3 regions of the Arthrobacter nitrophenolicus genome follow, and region 1 is predicted to be linked to each of the others. Evidence: riboswitches for the same ligand, from Rfam matches in the RefSeq annotation. Region 1 holds a riboswitch; each other region holds the start of a gene.
The links. Region 1 has a riboswitch for cyclic di-AMP ahead of ACJJV6_RS12065 (M23 family metallopeptidase). Riboswitches for the same ligand answer to the same signal wherever they lie in the genome.
Positions count from the first base shown of each region.

Region 2: it holds a riboswitch for cyclic di-AMP, as region 1 does, so the genes downstream of both, ACJJV6_RS11455 (hypothetical protein) here and ACJJV6_RS12065 (M23 family metallopeptidase) in region 1, are expected to answer to the same signal.
Region 3: it holds a riboswitch for cyclic di-AMP, as region 1 does, so the genes downstream of both, ACJJV6_RS18300 (LysM peptidoglycan-binding domain-containing protein) here and ACJJV6_RS12065 (M23 family metallopeptidase) in region 1, are expected to answer to the same signal.

Region 1 is NZ_CP174504.1:2,572,661-2,575,925, forward strand. Features, by position in the region: gene serC (phosphoserine transaminase) at 1-241, opposite strand, end outside; gene ACJJV6_RS12060 (metal-dependent transcriptional regulator) at 525-1,220, shown strand; cyclic di-AMP (ydaO/yuaA leader) riboswitch at 1,327-1,572, shown strand; gene ACJJV6_RS12065 (M23 family metallopeptidase) at 1,583-2,404, shown strand; cyclic di-AMP (ydaO/yuaA leader) riboswitch at 2,517-2,711, shown strand; gene ACJJV6_RS12070 (C40 family peptidase) at 2,782-3,265, shown strand, end outside.
Region 2 is NZ_CP174504.1:2,429,460-2,432,724, reverse strand. Features, by position in the region: gene ACJJV6_RS11465 (response regulator transcription factor) at 1-179, shown strand, start outside; gene ACJJV6_RS11460 (sensor histidine kinase) at 186-1,685, shown strand; cyclic di-AMP (ydaO/yuaA leader) riboswitch at 1,809-1,969, shown strand; gene ACJJV6_RS11455 (hypothetical protein) at 1,975-2,685, shown strand; gene ACJJV6_RS11450 (glyoxalase superfamily protein) at 2,764-3,138, opposite strand; gene upp (uracil phosphoribosyltransferase) at 3,184-3,265, opposite strand, start outside.
Region 3 is NZ_CP174504.1:3,959,391-3,962,655, reverse strand. Features, by position in the region: gene ACJJV6_RS18305 (protein adenylyltransferase SelO) at 1-953, shown strand, start outside; gene ACJJV6_RS18300 (LysM peptidoglycan-binding domain-containing protein) at 1,075-1,926, opposite strand; cyclic di-AMP (ydaO/yuaA leader) riboswitch at 1,930-2,134, opposite strand; gene ACJJV6_RS18295 (lytic transglycosylase domain-containing protein) at 2,386-3,265, shown strand, end outside.

The DNA.
Region 1 (3,265 bases):
AACCGCCCACGCCCAGGACAACCTCGTATCCTTCCGGGGCGCGGAAGAACTGGCTGAGGCCCTCGCGGACTGAACCGACAAGGTTCTTGACCGGTGCCTGCCGGTGGGAGGTGCCCAGGATGTTCTTCGATGCGGCGGACAGCGCATCAATCTGCTCCTGGCGGACTTTGGAAGGTCCGGCGCCGAACCGCCCGTCCTTGGGAAGGAGGTCGGCAGGAATAGTGATGCTTGGTTCGCTCACGGGGGCTCCAATTTCGGCGTGGACGCGGCTGAGGTCCGGACGGGTGGATGGTCGCTGGCGCGCAGTCGGCGATGACTGCATCGAAGGCCTTTCCCATTCTGCCTGAACAGCTGTTTGGGCGGGAACCGGAACCGTCATAGTCCAGCCACTGAGACGGCCTCGCGGGCGGCTTCCAACTATTCGGACTAAGTCAAAATAGGCTAAGCTAGCCAACGGACTACGTCGCGGTGAACAGCGATACGGTGGGACAACGCAAGGTACTGCGCTCGAGGAGCTGAGCTGGATGACGGATCTGATCGACACTACGGAGATGTACCTTCGGACCATTCTGGAGCTGGAAGAAGAGAACATCGTCGCCCTGCGGGCCCGTATCGCGGAACGCCTGCGCCACTCGGGTCCCACGGTGTCCCAGACCATCGGCAGGATGGAGCGTGACGGGCTGGTGGTGGTCTCCGGCGACCGCCACCTGGAGCTCACCGAAATCGGCCGCAAGCGCGCCACCGAGGTCATGCGGAAGCACCGCCTGGCGGAGCGGCTCCTGGCCGACGTGATCGGGCTGGACTGGGCCTATGTGCATGACGAAGCCTGCCGCTGGGAGCATGTGATGAGCGAACGGGTGGAGCGGCGCATCTACGAGATGCTGGACCATCCCACCGAATCGCCATACGGCAACCCGATTCCGGGCCTTGCCGCGCTTGGTGGCCAGCCCTCCCTTGCCTCCACCGATACGGTGACCAGCCTCCTGGAAGCCATGAAGTCCTACGGGCCTGCGTCGGAGGTCACGGTCAGCCGGCTGGCGGAGCCCATCCAGGTAGAGCCGGAACTGCTGTCCCAGCTTGATGAGGGCGGCATCCGCCCGGGCGCCGCGGTAACCCTGGAGCGCGTGGGGGACTACATCTCGGTCCGGGTGCCGGGCATTGAAGGCGCCCTGGAACTTCCGCCTGAAGTTGCCGCGCACGTGTTCGTTCACGTCCGCTAGGAAGTCTTTCCGCCGCAGCGTGACGTCGGTAACGCCAAGATAACGGAATTGTTACCAAGGGCCTTAAGCCCCTATAGTTGAACCGAGCGTTGATACAAAAGCGTTACCTGATCCGGAGCCGAGCTCTGCCAGCGGATCGGGAGCACGAGTCAATAACTGGCAGAGGCGGGGGAACCACAAGCGGCAGCGGGGGACTGCCTTGGGGTGAAGTCCGTCAGCAGCAAGCCTCTTCCAGTGAAGGAATCCCTCAGCGGGATATCTCTGTGCCGAAGCTTGCTTACGGCGGACCGGGTCTTTGAACTCTCTGACCCGAATCCGACAGCTAACTTCGCAGGCTTTCCAGAGAGGAATCCTTCTTGTCCATGCAGACCTCCAGGGGGCGCCGCCGCGCGGCAGGCCCCGCTTCGGCGCCGCGTGTCGTCGAAGTCATCCACACGGAGCGCCCCCGCGATCTCCACCGTGATGCGCGCCGCCGTCGGGGTCCGTTCCGGCAGATCACCGAGTTTGCCTCGGCGAGCGGTATTGGCCAGAAGGCCGGCGTGGCCCTGGCTGCCACCGGCCTGGTGCTCACCGTCACTGTCCCGGCCACCAGCCCGGTCATGGCCACCGATGAGGCGGGCATAGCTCCAGTTGCAGCCTCGGCCGTCACCCCGCAGCCCGCGATTTCTGCCGAGGCCGGGGCCCAGATCGACTTCAGCCGCTCGGCCGTCGTGACCCAGGCAGACCCGGACGGCAAGCTCAAGCAGCTCCTGAGCGCACAGTCCGCCGGCGCCGTTTCCCGGGCCGCTTCCGCAGGAAGCCTGGGCGCCCCGCTGGCGTCGATGAGCACAGCCTCCCCCTTCGGTTACCGCGTCAGCCCCATCACCGGCGGATCCGGCGACTTCCACCGCGGTCAGGACTATGTTGCCCAGTGCGGCACCTCTGTCCTCGCGGCCGCCACCGGCACCGTAACGTTCGTCGGCTGGCACCAGTTCGGTGGCGGCAACCGTGTGGTGATCGACCACGGTAACGGCCTGGAGACCACTTACAACCACCTCTCGTCGTTCAATGTGTCCGAAGGCCAGACGGTCTCGCGCGGCGACGTTGTGGCACTGAGCGGCACCACCGGAGCCTCCACCGGCTGCCACCTGCACTTCGAAGTGCAGGTCAACGGCGAAGTCGTGGATCCGACAGGCTGGCTCTAGTCAAATGATGGCTGACTCTCGAATTAGCGTGACCAGTCGTGACCTGAATGTGACATTCGCTCGAAACTCCTGTACCGTCTAACTCGCGTCAACTTTTCCGAAGTTGACGCTCTTGTGCGGATTGCCTAACTCTGCCACCGCTCAAGGTCCGTTCGCATTTCATCGTCTGGCAGGGGCGGGGGAACCAATTTTGGCCTTCTTCACGGAAGGCCTTGGGGTTAAGTCGCAAAGCTTCCTTGAAGCGGCGCGGCCGGGTGACTCCCATCCGAATCCGACAGCTCACCTCGCAGGCATTGGGAGAGGCTACCTTCGTGTCTTCACGCCAGAATTCTGCGCGCCACCGTGCGCAACCGGTTCGTACCAACCCTTTGGACGCAGTGTCCAAGGCCGTTAGTGCCAACGCCGGGACAGTGGGTCGCCAGGCTGCTGTAGTTGCAGCCGCGTCCGGCCTTGTCCTTGGCATGGGACTGCCGGCCACCGCCGCGGACACCACCGCCGGCATCTCCGCTTCCACCGAGTCCGGTTCCGCGCAGACCGCCCTTGCAGTCACCGCAGCACCCACCGCCACCGTGTCCTTCGAGCGGCCGGTGGTCACCACCGTCGCCGCTCCCGTTGTCGAACGGGTGACCCCGCAGTCCACCTCTGACGACGAGGACGAGGCCGCCGCTTCCACCGCATCGACCGTGGCGGAAAAGGCTGTTGCTGCCACCGCTTCTGCGGCAACTTCCGGCCTCGCCGCCATCGCCTACACCGGCATCGGCAGCCCCTACGTCTGGGGAGGCACCAGCCCCACCTCCGGTTGGGACTGCTCGGGCTTCACCCAGTGGGTTTACGCCCAGGCCGGCATCAGCATCCCCCGCG
Region 2 (3,265 bases), 140 kb from region 1:
CCAAGCGCGTCATCAGCAAAGCGCAGATCCTGGACCGGGTCTGGGACTACGACTTCGGCGGCCAGGCCAACATCGTGGAGCTCTACATCTCGTACCTCCGCAAGAAGATCGACGCCGCCCACCCGCCGATGATCCACACCGTGCGCGGTGCTGGCTACGTCATCAAGCCGGCGGAGTAGGAAGCCATGGCCACCCCTCAAGCTCCGGCAGCCCACCCCCGGAGCTGGTTCAAGCCCGCCACCTGGCACCTGCGCACCCGCCTTATCGCGTTGGCCATGGCGCTGCTGATCGCCATCTGCGGAGCCGTGGGCGTGGCCAGTTATGCCTCCATGGATGCCTTCCTTACCCGCCAGCTGGACGACCAGCTCAACCAGGCCGCGGACCGGGCCAACGATCCCGGCCGCCCTCCCATGGGCGGCTTCAACGGCAGGGATCCGCTGGATGCACGCGGGCAGAGCGTGGGGACCGTCAACGCAAGAATCGTCAGTGGCCAGGTGAACAGCGGCGGCTTTCTTGCCTCCGACACCACGCGGGCCCCACTGTCCACAGAGGATAAGGAGATCCTGCTGGAACTGCCCGCCGATGGCCGCCCCGTGGACCGGACATTGTCCAATGGCGGATACCGCCTGGTTGCCGTGCAGACCAACTTTGGCGATGTCCTGGTGACCGGCCTGCCGCTCGCCGGCAAGGAAAGCACCCTTGCCTCCCTGGTCTGGACCTTCGTGTTCGTGTCCCTGGCGGGGCTGCTGATGATCGGGCTGGTGGGAACCGTCCTGATCCGGCGCACCATGAAGCCCCTGGAGCAGCTGTCCGAGGTTGCCACGCGGGTGTCGCAACTGCCCCTCGATGCCGGCGAGGTGGCGCTGGCAGTCCGCGTGCCGCCGTCAAACTCCAACCCCGGAACAGAAGTGGGCAGCGTGGGGCACGCGCTGAACCTCATGCTGGACAACGTGGCGAATGCGCTGCAGGCCCGGCAGAAGAGCGAGACCAAGGTGCGGCAGTTCGTTGCCGACGCCTCGCACGAGCTGCGGACGCCGCTGACGGCGATCCGCGGGTACACCGAGCTGATGCGGATGACCGAGGACTTCACACCGGACGGGCAGAAGTCGCTGGCCAGGGTGCAGAGCCAGTCCGAGCGGATGACGGCACTGGTGGAAGACCTGCTGCTGCTGGCAAGGCTGGACGAGGGGCAGCCCCTGAAGCTCAGCGAGGTGGATCTCACGCAACTCGTGGTGGAGAGCGTGAGTGACGAAAAGGTCATGGCCCCTGCCCACACCTGGCGGCTGGAACTGCCCGACGAACCGGTCCTGGTCAACGGGGACGCCGCTCAGTTGCGGCAGGTCCTGATGAACCTGCTGTCGAATGCACGCAAGCACACGCCGGCGGGAACCACGGTGGTCACCGGCGTCGGCACCACATCCGAGGGCGCTGCGGTGGTGACCGTAACGGACGACGGCGGCGGCATCCCCGAGGAGTTCGTGGACCACGTGTTTTCCCGGTTCGCCCGCGCAGACGCAGCGCGGAAGGGTGCGGGTGACCAGGCGGGGGCCTCGGCCGCTGAGGGAACCAGCGGACTCGGCTTGTCCATCGTGCAATCCATCATCGAGGCGCATGGCGGCAAGGTCACGGTGACGTCACAGCCCGGGAGGACAGAGTTCGCCCTCCAACTGCCCCTGATGCGCTAGATTGCACAACTCGACGCGCCGATGCCGTGATGTCCGTTACCTAAATGTGACTTATGCGCCCATCTCCTGTACCGTCGATTAGGTACGGTTCCCGTTCGGGCCGTATATCCGGATGACGCCAAGCTCTGCCACTTCCCGGATTCCGCTTGATCGAAGGCAGAGGCGGGGGACCCACCGTCCCGGGCACTGATTGCCCTTGGGGTTAAGCCAGCACGTGATTTTTCCGTGCGGCCGGATGCCCTCATCCGAACCCGACAGCTAACTCCGCAGGTGTGAGAGGCGATTCATCATGTTTACATTCCCGGCTAAACCGCGCCCAAAAAAGGGCTCAGGCAGCGATTCCCAGCGTCCGGAAGGCAAGAAGTTCACCCTCGGCAAGCGCGCCGCGGTCCTCGCAACGTCCGGTGCGCTGCTGGTAGGTATCGGCGCCGCCGGCCAGGCGACGAATGCTTTGATTCCGGCCGCAACCACCACCAGCACCTCGGCGGCGTCCTCCGATGCGCAGATGAGCATCGAAAAGAGCGAGATCCGGTCCAACCCTGCCGAGTCCCCCGCCCCCGCCGAAATCAACGTTGTTCCGCAGGCCGCCGAGCCCGCCCCGGCACCCGCACCGGAGCCCGCCCCCGCCGCAGAACCGGCTCCGGCACCCGAGCCCGCTCCTGCACCGGAGCCTGCTCCGGTCGTCGCGGTCAATGACCCGGCAGGCGCCCAGGCCTACGCGGCCGGCCAGCTCGGTTCCTACGGCTGGGCCCAGGACCAGATGCAGTGCCTGGTGACGCTGTGGACCAAGGAATCCGACTGGACCACCACGGCAACCAACCCCAGCAGCGGTGCCTACGGCATCGTCCAGTCCCTGCCCGCCGAGAAGATGGCAAGCGCCGGTGCGGACTACCTCACCAACTACCGCACGCAGATCAACTGGGGCCTGAACTACATCAAGGAGCGCTACCAGTCCCCCTGTGGCGCGCTGAACTTCCACTACGCCAACAACTGGTACTAAACCGCAGCTGAGGTACAGAACGGTGGTTGAGCCTGTCGAAACCCGGGCGGGTTTCGACAGGCTCAACCACCGTTTGTGTTAAGAATCCCGTCCGGGGATGTACTGCACCGCCCACCTGTTGCCGTCCGGATCGGCGAAGTAGACGAAGTGGCCCCAGTCCTGAACGTCCACGTCGCTGACGTCCACGCCGTTCTCCTTGAGGTGGCGGTGCGCGGCATCGATGTCGTTGACCACCAGCTGGAGGTTGGAGCCGGTCCCCGGAGGGGCGTCCGTGAGTCCTTCCCCGATGCAGATGGAGCAGGCCGAGCCCGGCGGCGTCAGCTGGACGAAGCGGATGGACTCAGTGGGCCGCTGGTCGAAATCGGCGTTGAAGCCCACCTTGTTGACGTAAAAATCCTTGGCGCGGTCCACGTCGGACACAGGGACAAACACGAGTTCAAGTTTCCAGTCCATGGGCACAGGCTACGGCTGCGCTCCTTGTCTTGGAAGGCTTGAACCTCAGCCGGCGATGCCGTACAGGCGGTCGCCCGCGTCCCCGAGGCCGGGAACAATGTAGGACTTGTCGTTCAGCTTTTCGTCA
Region 3 (3,265 bases), 1.4 Mb from region 1:
TCCTGGCCAGGGTGGCCGGCAGCCACCTGCGGGTGGGAAGTTTCCAGTACGCGCGGGCCACGGACAACCTCGAGCTGCTGCGCCGCCTGGCGGACCACGCCATCAGCCGGCATTACCCTGCCGCCGCCGAGGCAGACAATCCCTATCTTGCGCTGTTCCGGGCGGTGGTGTCGGCCCAGGCTGCGCTCGTGGCGCAATGGATGCTGGTGGGCTTCGTCCACGGCGTGATGAACACGGACAACATGACCATTTCCGGCGAGACCATCGACTACGGCCCCTGCGCATTCATGGACGACTTCAACCCGGCCGCCGTTTACAGTTCCATTGATGTGGGCGGGCGGTACGCCTATGCCAACCAGCCGGTCATCGCCGAATGGAACCTGGCCCGCCTCGCCGAGTCGATCCTCCCGCTGATCAACGAGGACCAGGAGCAGGCTGTCGCTCCCGCCGTGGAGGCGCTGGGCGAATTCCGCGGGCAGTACAGCGATGCGTGGTTCAACGGAATGCAGGCCAAGCTGGGCCTGCCGGCCGTCCCCGCGGGAAGCCCTGAAGCCGAAGCGGCGTCCGAACTGGTGGACGGCGTGGTAGCGATCCTGAAGGACGGCCCCGTGGACTACACCCGGTTCTTCCGCTACCTGGGCGAAGCGGCGCGCGGAAATGAACGGCCGGTCCGCGGCATGGTCATGGACCTCGCGGCATTTGATGCCTGGGCCGGCCGCTGGCGGTCCATGAAACCGGACGCGGACCGGATGGACCGGCTAAACCCCGTGTACATTCCGCGGAACCACCTGGTGGAAGAGGCCCTGGCTGCAGCCACCGGGGGCGACCTGGAGCCACTGAACAGGCTCCTGGAAGCAGTGCGTGCCCCCTATGAAGAGCGTCCCGGCCTGGAACGCTACGCCGAAGGGGCCCCGGAAGACTTCGGCAAGTACATGACGTTCTGCGGTACGTGACAGAAAGAGCCGGACTCTGCCGGAAGCACATTAACGGGCAAGGGCGGCGGCCGGGAGTTCCCGGCCGCCGCCCTTGTCTCTGTACTGCGTCTGTTGCGGCTGCTTCAGCTGCGCCGGGTGACTAGGCTACCCGGACGAAGGAAGCTCCACTGAGCCAGCTGATGGAGTGGACTTCGGTCTTGTAGCCGTCCACGCCGCCGCTGACAACCTGGCCGTCGCCGGCGTAGACGCCCACGTGGCCGGCAGTGATCACCAGGTCGCCGGGGGCGGGGGTGCCCACGGTGGTGCCGTACTGGTAGAACTGGCCGGGAGCCAGGTCACCGACGGACAGGCCAACGGAGCGCAGTGCCTTCTCCACCATGGCGGTGCAGTCCTGCTGCACGCCCAGCTGGCTGTAGGCGGAAGCCAGGATGGCTGCGCCGGTGCCGGTGCCGGTGGCGGCCGGGGCGGGAGCCGGGGCCGGGGCAACGGCGGCGGAGGCGTAGTTCACGGTGGTTCCGGTGCTCGCCAGGGCCGGTGCGGCCGGAGCAGGCGCAGCAGCAGGTGCCACGTAGCCGGCGCCCGGAATGGTGATCTGGTCACCGGGGTAGATGATGGTGGAAATATCCAGGCCGTTGGCGGCCAGCACGTCGTTCAGGCTGACGCCATGTGCAGCCGAGATGGCACCCAGGGTATCGCCGGAGACCACGGTGTAGACGTTGCCGGCGGCGGGGGCTGCGGCAGCGGGAGCAGCCACGGCAGCGGCCGGAGCGCTGTACGCCTGGACGCTAGCGGTTTCGGTGGTGTCCGGGCCGGTCACGCCAGCGTGGGCGGGAGCTCCAACACCGAACGCAATGCCGGACGCAGCGGCAACTGCGAGCACCGGACGGCTGAGCGTCCGGGCCTGGGACTTTGCGGAAGCAGCCAAGCCCTGGAGCGCGATTGAGCGGGCCGGAGTCGCGCGGTGACGGGCGGTAGGAAAATTTTTTGACACGTGTGATCGCCTCTCCCATGCCTGCGGGGTGAGCTGTCGGGTTCGGGTTGGAGATACCCGGCCGAAGGGCGACCGCCCGTAATGGACGAAGGCGCTGTCGACTTAACCCCAAGGCCACAAATGGCCGTGGAAACTTGGTTCCCCCGTCCCTGCCAGCTGGAAAGCGGTTGAATCCCGTATCAGTGGCAGGGCTCGGCATACTGATGGGAATGTCCCGTTTTGGGAGGGACACCTGAAGACCATAACCCGGCCCCGGAGCAATTGTCACGTTTGGGTAACATCCGAGGCGCTTCTATCATATTAAGCAAATGTTTGGAGTTTCATACCACATCCGGTTGACCTCGGGTGATACCGAGCGTCCGGCGCGGCCTGTTATTTGTGTCACAAAATCATAAAGACAAAGCAGGCTGGCGGTCCTAACCCTCAACCTCGCATTGAAACCCGATAGGCTTCGGAACTATGCGCCTGATCGGAAGCATGCTGATGCCCCCGCTGCTGGGAGGGGTGCTGGCCCTCGCCCTGGCCGGCCCGTCCGCCCTGCTTCCGGCGTCCGCGGACGACGCCCCGCCGGGCGGGTATCCCTCGTGGGAGGACGTGCAGAAAGCGCAGCAGTCGGAAGCCGGCAAGGCGGCCGAAATCGAGAAGATCACAGGCCTGCTGCAAGGCCTGCAATCCGAATCCGAAACGCTCGGGGCAGCCGCCGTCGTATCTGCGGCCGATTATGCACTGGCCGACGCCGCCCTGCAGTCCGCAACAACGAGGGTGGATGCCCTTGCCGGCCAGGCTGCCGAGGCAAATGCGGAGTTGCAGCGGCATCAGCAGGCGATTGGTGCGCTGGCCGCCAGGTCGTACAAAACCGGCGGAACCACCATGGGACTCTTTGTGGCACTGGAAGCCCTTGAGAACAACAGCATTCACGGGCTCAATGTGGTTGAAGTCGTGGGAGCCAAGACCGCGGACCTGGTCAGCCGGGCGGAGGCCGCGGGAAAGGCCACCGCTGCCCTGGCGGAGCAGGAAAAGGCCGCCCGGGCGGAGCGTGAACGCCTGTCCGGAGAGGCGAAGGCCAAACTGGACGCTGCCCGTTCCGCCCAGGACGCGGTGGCCCGCCAGGTCGCCGAAGAGCAGCGGCGCAGCGGAGAGTTGACCGCCCAGCTGGCATCCCTCAAGGGCACGACGGCGGCGCTTGAGGGCGAATACCGGCAAGGCCGGGCGGCGCTTGCGGCCTATGAGGCGGCGCAGGCAGCCAAACGCGCCGCTGCCGAGGAGCAGGCCCGCCGGCAGGCGGCTGCAGATGCCGCCCTTGCCGCTGCGCAAAAGCCTCCCGCACCGCCAAACCCGG